Regions from separate parts of the Hydrogenophaga sp. RAC07 genome, predicted to be linked through region 2. Evidence: predicted binding sites of a transcription regulator. Region 2 holds the regulator's gene; the other holds the start of a gene.
The links. Region 2 encodes sigma-54, which starts transcription at its own class of promoters, with help from an activator protein. Its sites were predicted from a motif close to TGGCANGNAANCTGCTTT; they were not measured.

Region 1: a site for sigma-54 is predicted at 4,114-4,131, ahead of BSY239_RS05315 (PQQ-dependent methanol/ethanol family dehydrogenase). Genes of this name have one in related genera too.

What each region holds. Positions count from the first base shown of each region.
Region 1 covers NZ_CP016449.1:1,144,767-1,151,124, reverse strand. Annotated here, with positions in the region: gene BSY239_RS05335 (catalase family peroxidase) at 1-381, opposite strand, end outside; gene BSY239_RS05330 (tetratricopeptide repeat protein) at 484-1,320, opposite strand; gene BSY239_RS05325 (hypothetical protein) at 1,323-1,883, opposite strand; gene BSY239_RS05320 (c-type cytochrome) at 1,880-2,200, opposite strand; gene BSY239_RS05315 (PQQ-dependent methanol/ethanol family dehydrogenase) at 2,284-3,981, opposite strand; gene BSY239_RS05310 (quinoprotein relay system zinc metallohydrolase 1) at 4,293-5,237, opposite strand; gene BSY239_RS05305 (quinoprotein dehydrogenase-associated SoxYZ-like carrier) at 5,255-6,052, opposite strand; gene BSY239_RS05300 (ABC transporter permease) at 6,062-6,358, opposite strand, start outside.
Region 2 covers NZ_CP016449.1:3,963,587-3,969,944, reverse strand. Annotated here, with positions in the region: gene argS (arginine--tRNA ligase) at 1-572, shown strand, start outside; gene BSY239_RS18470 (SPOR domain-containing protein) at 587-1,252, shown strand; gene BSY239_RS18465 (thiol:disulfide interchange protein DsbA/DsbL) at 1,330-1,977, shown strand; gene lptA (lipopolysaccharide transport periplasmic protein LptA) at 2,184-2,798, shown strand; gene lptB (LPS export ABC transporter ATP-binding protein) at 2,804-3,598, shown strand; gene rpoN (RNA polymerase factor sigma-54) at 3,604-5,244, shown strand; gene BSY239_RS18445 (THUMP domain-containing class I SAM-dependent RNA methyltransferase) at 5,336-6,358, shown strand, end outside.

The sequences.
Region 1 (6,358 bases), 1.9 Mb from region 2:
CGGCGCCGAGATGTTGCCCATCTGCCAGGTCTCGTTGCCGGGCAGGTCGAACTGCAGCGCCAGGTTGCGCTGGCTCTTGCCGTTGTCGGGTGCCTTGGGGTTGCCACCGCCCATCGAGAAGCGCGCCACCACCGGCACCGGCCGGCCACTAAAGGCCGACGAGACCGACAGCTCCCGGCCTTGCGCGCTGCCCACAAACTCGGCGGTGGCGCAGACGCCCTTGGCACCCGAGCGGCGGAAGCCTTCGAACTTGCCGCCGGCGCGCTCGAAGGCGTCGACCATGCGGGTGGGATCGACCTGGGCGAAGGTGGGCGTGCTCAGCGCGGCGGCCGCACATGCAACGACCGACATCAGGGAGGGAACGGAGAAAGCAGTGTTCATGTGGGGCTCTCAGGATGGTTGGTGGGGGGGTCTGAAAAACGGATGTTCTAAAAAACCCTTATGGATTCTGGGTGAAGTCGGTCCACGCGGCCCGCAGAAGCGTCAAAGCCCCACGCCCGCACTCTGGCTCGATGCCAGCGCCGCCACCGCTGGCGGGTAGCTCTGCCCGGCGGCCTGGCGCAGCCACACCAGGCTTTGCGCCACATCGCGCTCACGGCCTTTGCCGGTGCGGTACATCACGGCGAGCGCGTACTGCGCCTCGGCCTCGCCAGCCACGGCCGCGCTCTCGAAGCGAAGCGCGGCCTCGGACAAGTCGCGCGGCACACCACGGCCGGCTTCAAACATCCAGGCCAGGCGCGTCTGCGCGCGGCGGTCGCCGGCCTCGGCGAGCTGGCGGTAGAGCGCGGCCGCCTTCGTGTGCTCGCCGCTGGCGCCCAGGAATTCGGCGCGCTGGTAAGGCGTGAGGCTGGCCGCGGGCTGGCCCAGCGTGGCCAGCGTGGCGATGGCGTCCCTGTCGCCGCCGTGCGCCGCCAGCGTGAGGAAGACGCGCGCCTTCTCCACATCGCGCGGCAGCAGGGTGCCCGCGCTGTACAACATGCCCAGGCGGTACTGCGCCTTGAAGTTGCCGGCCTGCGCGGCGCTGGTGTAGAGCGTCTCGGCCTTCTTCATGTTCCTGGGCTCGCCGAGACCGTCTTCGGCCAGGATGCCGAGGTTGAACAGCGCGTCGCCGTTGCCCACCTCGGCCAGGGTTTCCCACACCTCGCGCGCCTCGGCGTAGTGGGCCATCTTGAATTCCGCATAGGCCTTGTAGTTGCCCATGGCGGGGTTGCGCAGCCAGTCGCCGCGGTGGCTGTCTTGCGCCTGTGAAACACTGGTGAGCACCACCAGCGCAGCGCCGAGCAGGGTGCGCGGATGGATCATTTCACGTTCTCCAGTCATGGTCACGGGGACTCGATGCGCAGCTCGGTGAGCCAGCGTGCGCCGGGGGTGAAGGGGTCGCGGTCCGTGGCGCCATAGGGCGGCACGGAGAGGTCGTCGGGCGGCACACCGATGCGGTTGAGGTCCACCGCCTGTGGCACGCCCACCAGCGCGGTGGGTGTGGCGGTGAACTGGAAAACGATGCCGTTCCACAGCTTGGCGCCAAAGTCCTTGGGCTGTTTGTAGAAGAACAACAGGCTGTGCTCCAGCCACGCGAGCCGGGTGGCGGAGGCCGTGCCGGGTTGCGCGTACGGATAGGGCACAAAGCACGAGATCTCCTGCTCGGCCGGCAGACACTTGAACTCGCGCATGGAGAGAAAATGGTCGCGCATCACGGCGTGATCCATCTGCACCTTGAAGACGCTCACGCCTCCAGCGGCGGGGCTGAACACCACGCGGCCGATCTTCGTTCGGGCGCCGTCCTTGGTCACGGCGATCAGTGCTTTCTCGCCGTTGAAATCAAACGCGTGCGCACCGCCCCCGCTCAACAGCAAGGACAAGGCGACCGCGCGCAGAGCCGTCATGGCTTGACGGTCAGCACCCAGGTCGAGAGGGTCTTGAGATCGGCCGTGCTCAGGCTGGGATGCCCAGGCATGGGAATGCGGCCCCACTTGCCTTTGGAGCCGTTCTGGATCGATTGCGCGAGCGACGCAGCGGCGTCTTTCTCCGTCGCATATTTGTCGGCAATGGCTGAGAAAGCCGGGCCCACCACTTTTTCGCCATTGGCATGGCATGAATAACAGCCGCTGGCCTTGGCCAGGTCGGGTGCGCCGGCGAGATCGGCTTGCGCAAACGCGCTGGCGCTGGTGATCAGGGTCGCGATGAAAAGGGTCGAGCGCATGTCAGGTCCGCCTGAAGAGGAGTCATAAAAAGGAACAGGCGCCGGCCCGGTGCGTGCTGCACACCCGGCCGGCGCCTCGGAGATCACTTCATGAGCTTGAAGGTCCAGACGGAACCGCCCTGCTCCAGGAAGTTGACCTTCTTGGCCACTTCACCGCCCCACAGCGGCACCGCACCGCCCCAGCCGGAAACCACGCTCACGTACTGCTCGCCGCCTTCGGTCCAGGTGATGGGAGGCGCCACCACGCCGGAGCCGGTCTGGAACTGCCACACGACCTTGCCGGTCTTGGCGTCTGCGGCCTTGAGGTAACCCTCGGGCGTGCCCCAGAACACCAGGTCACCCGCGGTCAGCACACCGCCCCACAGCGGCGCGTTGTTCTTGACTTCCCAGGCGACCTTGCCGGTCTTGGGATCGATCGCGCGCAGCGAGCCGATGTGGTCATCAAACAGCGGCTTGATGGTGAAGCCGGCACCCAGGAAGGCAGCGCCCTTCTTGTAGGTGATCGGCTCGTTCCAGATCTCCATGCCCCATTCGTTGGTGGGCACGTAGAACAATCCGGTGCGCGGGCTGTAGGCCATGGGCATCTGGTTCTTGCCACCCAGGAAGCCCGGTGCCGAGAAGACCGACTTGCCCTTGGCGCCGTCACCACCGGCGGCGGTCGGGTCGCCGGGGCGGTTGGTGTCGTCAAAGTTCGGGCGTCCGGTCTTCAGGTCGATGCCGGTGGCCCAGGTCACCTTCTTGACGAACGGGAAGGCGTTGACCAGCTTGCCGGTGGTGGCGTCGTTCACATAGAAGAAGCCGTTGCGGTCCGCCTTGGCGCCCATGCGCTTGCCGTCCATGTCGAAGGTGATGAACTCGTTCACACCGTCGTAGTCCCAGCCGTCGTTCGGGGTGTTCTGGTAGTGCCACACGATCTTGCCGGTTTTGGGGTCGATCGCGACGGTGGAGGCCGAGTACAGGTTGTCGCCCTTGCGCACATGGCTGTTCCACGGGCCGGGGTTGCCGGTGCCGAAGTAGGCCAGACCGGTCTGCGGGTCGTAGGTGCCGCCCAGCCATGGGGTGGAACCGCCGGTTTTCCAGGTCTCGCCGGGCCACGATGCGTTGGTGGTGCCGGAGATGCCGTTTTCCTTGCCGTCCTTGTAGCCCATGTGGCCCTCGACCACGGGGCGTGACCAGACCATCTTGCCGGTCTTGGGGTCGCGTGCTTCCACGCGGCCGACCACGCCGAACTCACCACCGGAAACACCGGTCATGAGCAGGCCCTGGGCGATCAACGGGGCGGCGGTGTAGCTGTAGCCGGCAGCGTAGTCGTCGATCTTCTCGCGCCACACCACCTTGCCGGTGTCCTGGTCCAGGGCCACCAGCTGCGCATCGAGCGTGCCGAAGATCACCAGGTTGTCGTAGAGCGCGGCGCCGCGGTTGATCACGTCGCAGCAGGGCATGATGCCTTCGGGCAGGCGGTGCTCGTACTTCCAGAGCTTCTCGCCGGTCTTGGTGTCCACCGCGTAGATGCGCGAGTAGGACGCCGTCACGAACATCTTGCCCTTGTTGACCAGCGGCTGCGACTGCTGGCCGCGCTGCTTTTCACCACCGAAGGACATGGACCACACCGGCACCAGCTTGCCGATGTTCTTGGCGGTGATGCCGTTGAGGTCGGAGTGACGCTGACCCTGGGTGCCGAGTCCCCAGCTCAACACGTTCTCGGGCGACTTGGCGTCGTTGGCGATCATCGCGTCGGTGACGCCCTGGGCGCCAACGTGGGCCGTGGCGGCCATGATCATGAGGCTCAGTAGGGTGCGTTTCACAGTGTGTCTCCTGCTCGTTCGTGGGTTGGATGGCCGCGTCCAGGCAACATGCCCGACCGCTTGTGATGCCCTGCGCGACAGGTCAGTCGTGGGCTGCACGCGACTTGAATGGCAACATCTGTGCCAACACCTGTGGTGTGGCGTGCGCCTGTCTTTTCAAGGGTTTTCGAGCACTCGACGCACGACAGGCGGCCGCAACTGCGCCATGTCGCACGCGACACTTGTCACGCCGTGGTGACAGTGTTCAGAAATGAATCAACGGCGCACAGGCCTGCAACAGTCGGCGATCAGCGCCGGGTCGCCGGGCCGCCGAGCACCTGCTGTTCGTAACGCGGGTACCACTGCGTGATGCTGCGGTGCAGCTCGGCCGGCTGCGCGGCCCAGGCCTTGAAACGTTCGGGCACGGGCAGGCGCAGCACCTCGCTCAGATCCAGCCCGCGCTCGGCGCTCTCGCGCATGTGCGCGGTGAGCCAGCGCAGCCAGTCGCGCGTCTGATCCAGTCCGCCCACACCGCTGTGCAGCGGGCCGTGGCTGGGCAGGACCTGGCGGATCCTGTCGTCTTCGATCCACTGCGAGAGCTTCGCCAGGCTCGCTTGCCAGGCGTCAAAGTCGGCGTGCGGTGTGGTGGGCACCCGGTCGGCAAAGACCAGCCCCCCCGCAAACAACACGCCGGTGGTGTGGTCGATCAGCACCAGGTCGTCGCTGGTGTGACCGCTGAGGCGGCGCAACTCCAGCTTGTGGCTGCCGATCTGCAGCACCCCGGGCTCCACGACGTCGCGCGAGGGCGTGGACTCGGTGCCTTTCATCCAGTCGCCACAAAGCCGGTAGAGGTTGTCCGCATACGCGCGGCCCTCGGCCTGCATGCCACCGATGCTGCCGGCCAACGCCTGCGTGGGCCGGTCGGCCCAGGCCTGGTTGCCGAAGAAGTAGTCGGGGTGCAGGTTGAGGCTGAGCACGCGCACCACCGGCTCGCGCGTGATGCGTTCGATGGCGCGGCGCTGCTGCTCGCCATAGGCGCGCGAGGGGCCGGTGTTGACCACCACCACGCCCGCACCGGTGGCGATGAACGCGGTGTTGATGATGTTGCAGCCGTTGGCGCGCGAGAAGTCTTCCACCGCGCCCTCGATGACCCAGGTGCGCTCGGCGATCGGGCGCGGGCGCAGGTCGTAGTCCAGCCGCGCCAGGTCGGGCCTGGCCTGCGCCATCGCGGCGCTGGTGAACACCGCCACCATGCAGAGCAACAGGCCTCTCAAGCGCCCACCTCGGCATCGATCCGGTTGCCGTTGTTGTCGCGCCCCAGCAGCCGGAAACCGTTGCCGTTTTGCGGCGGGAGCTCGAATGTGATGAGCGGATTTTCCGACACCGGCTCGTGCAGCGCCAGGCGCCACCACGGCGCACCCGCGCCGTCCACCAGCTGCAACTGCTCGATGTAGAAGGCCGGGATGCCGGCGACCAGACCGGTGTCCATGGGATGCATCACGCGCACACGCAGGCGCCGGCTGCCTTCGAGCACGTTGTTGAAAAAGCGCGCCTGCACCTGGTTGAGCGTGCGGCTCCACGAACCATCGGCGCGTGTGGCACCGGGCACCGTGCAGCCGCCACCGGCGGCCTGCACCCAGGTGCTGCCCACGTGCCAGGCGCCGTCGCGCGTCTGCACCAGCGCGCGCACCGGCGAGGCCTGTTCCAGGCGGATGCGAAAGGCGAGCATGGGCAAGGCCTTGAGTGGCTCGAACGTCAACACCTCACGCACCGGGTTGCGGTCCACCACCACCTGGATGCGCGCCACGCCACCGCCCGTGTTGCCAAGTCCCCGCGCGTCCACCAGCAGCGGCACGTTCATGGCGTCGTCGGCAAAGACCGGGCCGCTCACCACCACCGCGCTGGAGAAGCGCATCGGCGCGTCGCCCAGGTACTGCTTGCGCAAGCCGGGCCACTGCATGGACCCCAGCGGGTCACCACCGGTGTGATCCACCGCAGCCCACAGCGGCGCGCTGGCTGCGCCCAGCGTGGCGCCCAGCAGCAGGCGGCGCGTGTTGTCATGCGTCATGAAAACCTTTCAAGCGCCGCCTTTTTGGCGGATCCAGCCGCGCTGGGGGTCGTAACCCCACAAGGCGAGCACAAAGAACACGATGCTGCAGCCCACCACCACCGTCCACGACAGCGCGTTGAACTGCCCGTACATCGCATAGCGCATGGCCTCCACCGCGTGGGTGAAGGGGTTGAATTCGGCCAGCCTGAGCAGCCACACCGCGCCCGACTCTTCGAGCTTCCACAAGGGGTAGAGCGCGGGGCTGATGAAGAACATCGGGAAGATCACGAAGTTCATGGTGCCGGCGAAGTTCTCCAGTTGCTT
Region 2 (6,358 bases):
ACTACGTGCTGCACACCATGGTGCGTGTGGTCAAGGGCGGTGAAGAGGTCAAGATCAGCAAACGCGCCGGCAGTTATGTGACGCTGCGCGACCTGATCGAATGGACCAGCAAGGACGCGGTGCGCTTCTTCCTGCTCAGCCGCAAGCCCGACACCGAATACACCTTCGACGTGGACCTGGCGGTGCAGAAGAACAACGACAACCCGGTGTACTACGTGCAGTACGCGCACGCGCGGATCTGCTCGGTGCTGGCCAGCTGGGGCGGTGACACCGCCACCTTGAAAGGCGCCGACCTGTCCGCGCTCGACAGCGCACCGGCCCAGGCCCTGATGCTGCTGCTGGCCAAGTACCCCGCGATGCTGAGCGACGCCGCGCGCGACCTCGCACCGCACGACGTGACCTTCTACCTGCGCGAGCTGGCCGCGAGTTACCACAGCTACTACGACGCCGAGCGCATCCTGGTCGACGACGCCGTGGTGAAGACGGCGCGCCTGGCGCTGGTCGCCGCCACCGCACAGGTGTTGCACAATGGTTTGGCTGTGCTGGGCGTCAGTGCCCCGCAAAAAATGTGATGGTGAAACAAGCGATGAAAAAGAAACCTGCCAAGACCTCGAGCTCACTCGGCGGCACCCTGATCGGCTTCGTGGTGGGCCTGCTGGTGGGACTGGGCGTGGCACTGGCCGTGGCGGTCTATGTCACCCGCGTGCCGATTCCCTTTGTCGACCGCAACGTCTCGCGCAACGCCGGCCAGGACGCCCTGGAGGCCGAGCGCAACAAGGGCTGGAATCCCAACAAGGCCTTGAATGGCGATGCCGCCGCACCCGCGCCCGCCGTGCCGCCGGAAGCTGCCGGCGCCATCGTGGTGCCGCCGGCCGACGGCAAGGGCCTGCCCCCGGCGCCGGCCGCGGCCAGCCGGCCGGTGGCCGATCCGCTGGGCGACCTCGCGCAATCCAAGCTGGGCCAGGCGCCAGCCGCTGCCGGGTCCGCCGCCACGCCACCCGCCCCCGGTGCAGATCCGTTCATCTACTTTGTGCAGGCCGGTGCCTTCCGCACCCCCCAGGACGCCGAGGCCCAGCGCGCCAAGCTGGCCATGTTGGGCATCAATGCCGATGTGAGTGAGCGCGAACAATCCGGCAGGACCGTGTACCGCGTGCGCGTGGGGCCGTTCAACCAGAAGGCCCTGGCCGACCTCACGCAGGAGCAACTCGAAGTCAACGGCGTTGAAGCCGCGCTGGTGCGCATCCAGCGCTGATCCCGGGCCGGGGGCGCGCCGGGAACTTATCCCCGCTGCGCCTGCCCCAATCCAGTCCATACAAGGAGTCTGATTCCATGCAACGTCGCGATTTTTCCCGGTCCCTGCTGGCCGCTGGCACCACCGCCCTGGCCGCCACCGGTGGCCTCATCACCCCCGCCTTCGCCCAGCGCGTCGGGCCCAAGGAGGGCACCGACTTCGTGCGCGTGAGCCCCACGGCGCCGGTGGAAAGCCCGGCCAGCCAGATCGAGGTGGTCGAGTTCTTTGCCTACAGCTGCATCCACTGCTTCAATTTCGAGCCGATGTTCGACGAGTGGATGAAGAAGCAGCCGGCCAGCGTGAACGTGCGCCGCATGCCGGTGGCCTTCAGCCCGGCATTTGTGCCGATGCAGCGCCTGTACTTCACCCTGGAAAACATGAAGCTGGTGGATCGCCTGCACAGCAAGGTGTTCCAGGCGATCCATGTGGACCGCCAGCAGCTCACCAACACGCCGGCCATCACCGCCTGGATCGAAAAGCAGGGCGGCGTGGACATGGCCCGCTTCAACGCCTTCTACAACGGCGCCGCCGCCGGTCTGGCCACCAAGGCCACCCAGCTGCAGGAGGCCTACAAGGTGGAAGGCACGCCGTCGCTGGGCGTGGCCGGCCGTTACTACGTCAACGGTCAGGGCCCCCGCACGCTGGTGGTGGCCGATGCGCTGATCGCCGAGGCCCGCAAAGGCTGAGGAGCGCTTCATTCATCAAGAGAAAGCCCGCTCTGCGGGCTTTCTCTTTGAGGCTGGGACCGGGGCGCAGGCGGCTCGCCGCAACTTCTTGAATCGATGTGAGAAAAGAACCGGTAAAGGCGTCGCGCCACCCGTTCGGCCGGCATCACGTCGTTACAATGAATGCAAGTTTCGTGCCCTCAAATCCTCCTGCTGTCACCACCTCCATGCGCCTTCGCCATCCCTTGCTTCTGACCGGCTGCCTTGTGGCGGGCCTGTTGTTTGCCGCAACGGCGCAGGCCGAAAAGGCCGACCGCAACCTGCCGCTGAACGCCGAAGCCGACGCGCTGCGTTACGACGATGCGCGCCAGACCAGCATCTTCACCGGCAACGTGATCATCACCAAGGGCACCATCGTCATCCGTGGTGCCAAGGTCGAGGTGCGCCAGGACGCGCAGGGCAACCAGTTCGGCATCGTCAACGGCAGCCCCGGCTTCTTCCGCCAGAAGCGCGACGGGGTGGACGAGTTCATCGAAGGAACGGCCCAGCGCATCGAATACGACAGCCAGGCCGACACCGTGCGTTTTGTGGGCGAGGCCGTGCTCAAACGCTTCAAGGGCACCCAGCTCAACGACGAAACCACGGGCAACGTGATCGTCTACAACAACACGACCGACGTGTTCACGGTGGACGGTGGTGTGGCCAACCGCACCGCCAGCAACCCCACGGGCCGCGTGCGCGCCATGCTCACGCCCGTGCCCAAAGAGGGCGCGCCCGCCCCCACGCCGGCGCCACCGGCCAACCTGCGCCCCAGCAACCAGCTCGGTGAGGGCCAGAAGTGACAGCGATGCCATCGGCCAAGGCCCTGGGCCCGGACAAGCGCGCCGCGCCGGTGCCCGAGATCAGCCGCCTGGAGGCCCAGGGCCTGCAGAAGGCCTACGGCAGCCGCAAGGTCGTCAAGGACGTGTCGCTCGCGGTCTTCAAAGGTGAAGTCGTCGGCCTGCTCGGCCCCAACGGCGCGGGCAAGACCACCTCTTTCTATATGTTGGTCGGCCTGCTGCGCTCGGACGCGGGGCAGATCCTGCTCGACGGCCAGGCCATCCAGGACCTGCCCATCCACCGCCGCGCGCGCCTGGGCCTGGGGTATCTGCCGCAGGAGGCGTCGATCTTCCGAAAGCTCAACGTAGCCGACAACGTGCGCGCCGTGCTGGAACTGCAGGAAGACGAAGCCGGCAAAACCCTGAGCAAGGCCGCCATCGAGGCCCGGCTCGACGAACTGCTCAAAGACCTGCATGTGGACCACCTGCGCGAGTCGCCCGCGCCGGCCTTGTCCGGCGGTGAGCGCCGCCGGGTCGAGATTGCCCGGGCGCTGGCCACCAACCCGCGTTTCATCCTGCTCGACGAACCCTTCGCCGGCATCGACCCGATCGCGGTGATCGAGATCCAGCGCATCATCGGCTTCCTCAAGTCGCGCGGCATCGGCGTGCTCATCACCGACCACAACGTGCGCGAGACCCTGGGCATCTGTGACCGTGCGTACATCATCAACGACGGTCATGTGCTCACCAGCGGCACGCCGGCCGAGATCGTGGAAAACGCCGACGTGCGCCGCGTTTATCTCGGCGAACACTTCAGGATGTAGGGCCTGTGAAACAAGGCCTGTCACTCAGGGTTTCGCAGCACCTGGCGCTCACGCCCCAGTTGCAGCAATCCATCCGCCTGCTGCAACTCTCCACGCTGGAGATGGCGCAGGAGGTCGAGCAGATGCTCGACGAGAACCCGTTCCTGGAGCGCTCCGAAGACGCCGCCGACCGCGAAACTTTCGGGCTGGAGCAGACCGATGTGCCGGTCAGCGCGGGCGAGCAGATCGCCGAAGCGGCGATCGCGCCCGACATGCCCGAGGCGCCCGGCCCCATGCTCTCCGGCACCGAATCCAGCAGCAGCACGAGCAGCGACACCGGCGAAAGTGATGCCATCGAAGGCAAGCTCGACGGCGCCACGCCGGTGGAAGAAAGCTGGGAGGGCGACGGCACGGTGGAGATGGCGCCCGACGACAGCGAGTGGGGCGGCGATGCCCCCGCGCGCAACAACAATGCGTCGGGCGACGACGACACGGCGAGTGCGGCCGACCTGGCCCGCGCCCACATCAGCCTGCAGGACTTTCTGCACGACCAGGCGCGCTGCCTGCGCCTGTCGGAAGAGGACCGCGCCGCGCTGTATTTCCTGATCGAGTCGCTCAGCGACGACGGTTACATCGAAGACAGCCTGGCCGAACTGGCCGCGGCCTGGCAGGCACTGTCGGGCCGGATGGCCACCGACGACCCCAACGAGGGTCTGGAAGAACGCGAGGCGCTGGAGCAGCGCCTGGCCATGGCCCTGCAACTGCTGCAGCACATGGAGCCCGCCGGCGTGGGCGCGCGCAACCTCGCCGAATGCCTGCGGCTGCAGATCCTGGAGATGCGCAACACGCCCGAAGCCCGCGCGGCCCTGGCCATTTGTGGCCAGTCCATGGAGCTGGTGGCCAAGCGTGATGTGAAGCGACTGTGCAACCTGTGCGGCCTGGACGACGAAACCGTGCGCGGCGCGCTCGGCCTCATCGCGCGGCTGGAGCCCAAGCCGGGCCGCCGCTTCGTCGACGTGGAGCGCAACGTGGTCGTGCCCGATGTCTTGGTGACGCGTGCCGGTCGGGGCTTCAAGGTCCTGCTCAACCCCGAGGTCATGCCGCGCCTGCGCGTGCACGATGCCTACGCCAGCGCCATGCGCCAGAACCGTGGCGGTCGCGACAACGGCGGTGAGGCCGGCCACGCCGCCATGCAGCAGCGCCTGCAGGAGGCGCGCTGGTTCATCAAGAACATCCAGCAGCGCTTCGACACCATCCTGCGCGTCTCCAGCGCCATCGTGGAGCGCCAGCGCAATTTCTTCATGCACGGCGAACTCGCCATGCGCCCGCTGGTGCTGCGCGAGATCGCCGACGAACTCGGCCTGCACGAGTCCACCATCAGCCGCGTGACCACCGCCAAATACATGTCCACGCCGTTCGGCACCTACGAACTGAAGTACTTCTTCGGCTCGTCGCTGGGCACCGAAACGGGCGGCAACGCGTCGAGCACGGCCGTGCGTGCGCTGCTCAAACAGTTCATCGCCGCCGAAGAAGCGGCCAAGCCTCTGTCGGACAACCAGCTCTCCGACCTGCTGCGCGAGCAGGGCATCGAGTGCGCGCGCCGCACGGTGGCCAAGTACCGCGAAGCCTTGCGGATCGCCCCCGCGAACCTTAGAAAATCGCTTTGAACATGGCCCCCACGCTCCGCCGCTTCGCGGGTCGCTGCCCCCCGAGGGGGCTGTTTCGCCTTGGGGCGGCCCGGCGGCGAAACGCCCTTCTATGAATCAACTTCAAGTTTTCCTGCCCTGCGCCGCCGGCGTGGAGGACATGCTCGCCACCGAGGTCAAGCGCATCACCGGTGTGGACGCGCCGCACAAGGCGCGTGGCGGCGTGGCACTGAATGCGTCATGGCGCGACACCATGCGGCTGAACCTGCACAGCCGCCTCACGCAGCGCGTGCTGGTGCAGCTCTGGCACGGCGGCTACCGCAGCGAACAAGACCTTTACCACGCGGCCAGCGAGGTGGCGTGGGAGATCTGGTTCACACCGGCGCAGACCATCAAGGTCGAGATCACGGCGCAGCACAGCCCGCTGACGTCTCTGAACTTCGCCGCGCTCAAGGTGAAGGACGCGATCTGCGACCGCTTCCGCGAAAAGCGCGGCGAGCGCCCCAGCGTGAACACCACCTGGCCCGACGTGCGCATCTACGTGCACCTGACGACCGAGACGGTGAGCCTGTACATCGACACCTCGGGCGAACCGCTGTTCAAGCGCGGCTGGCGCGAGGACAAGGGCGACGCGCCGCTGAAGGAAACCCTGGCCGCGGCCATGATCGCGGCCACCGGCTGGGACGCCTGCGCCGACCAGCCGCTGGACGAGATCGTGCCGCTGTACGACCCCTGCTGCGGCAGCGGCACCGTGGTGATCGAGGCCGCGCAGATCGCGCTCAACATCCCGCCTGGCTACTTGCGCCGCTTCGCGTTCGAGAAACTGCTGCCCTTCCAGCCGCACGTGTGGCAACCCATCCTGGATGAGGCCGAGCGCCAGCAACGCGACTGGCCCGAAGGCCATCCGCCCATCGTCTTCGGCAGCGACGTGTCCTTCCGCATGGTCGACTTCGCGCAGCGCAACGCCGAACGCGCGGGCGTGGCGCACGCCATCGAGCTGCGCGGCGGTGACGCCCTGCAGCGCATGCCGCCGAGCGACAAGCCCGGCGTGATGCTGCTCAACCCGCCCTACGGCGAGCGCATCGCCGCCGCCGGTGTGGCGGGCCAGAGCTCGGAAGACCGCGCCAGCGCACGA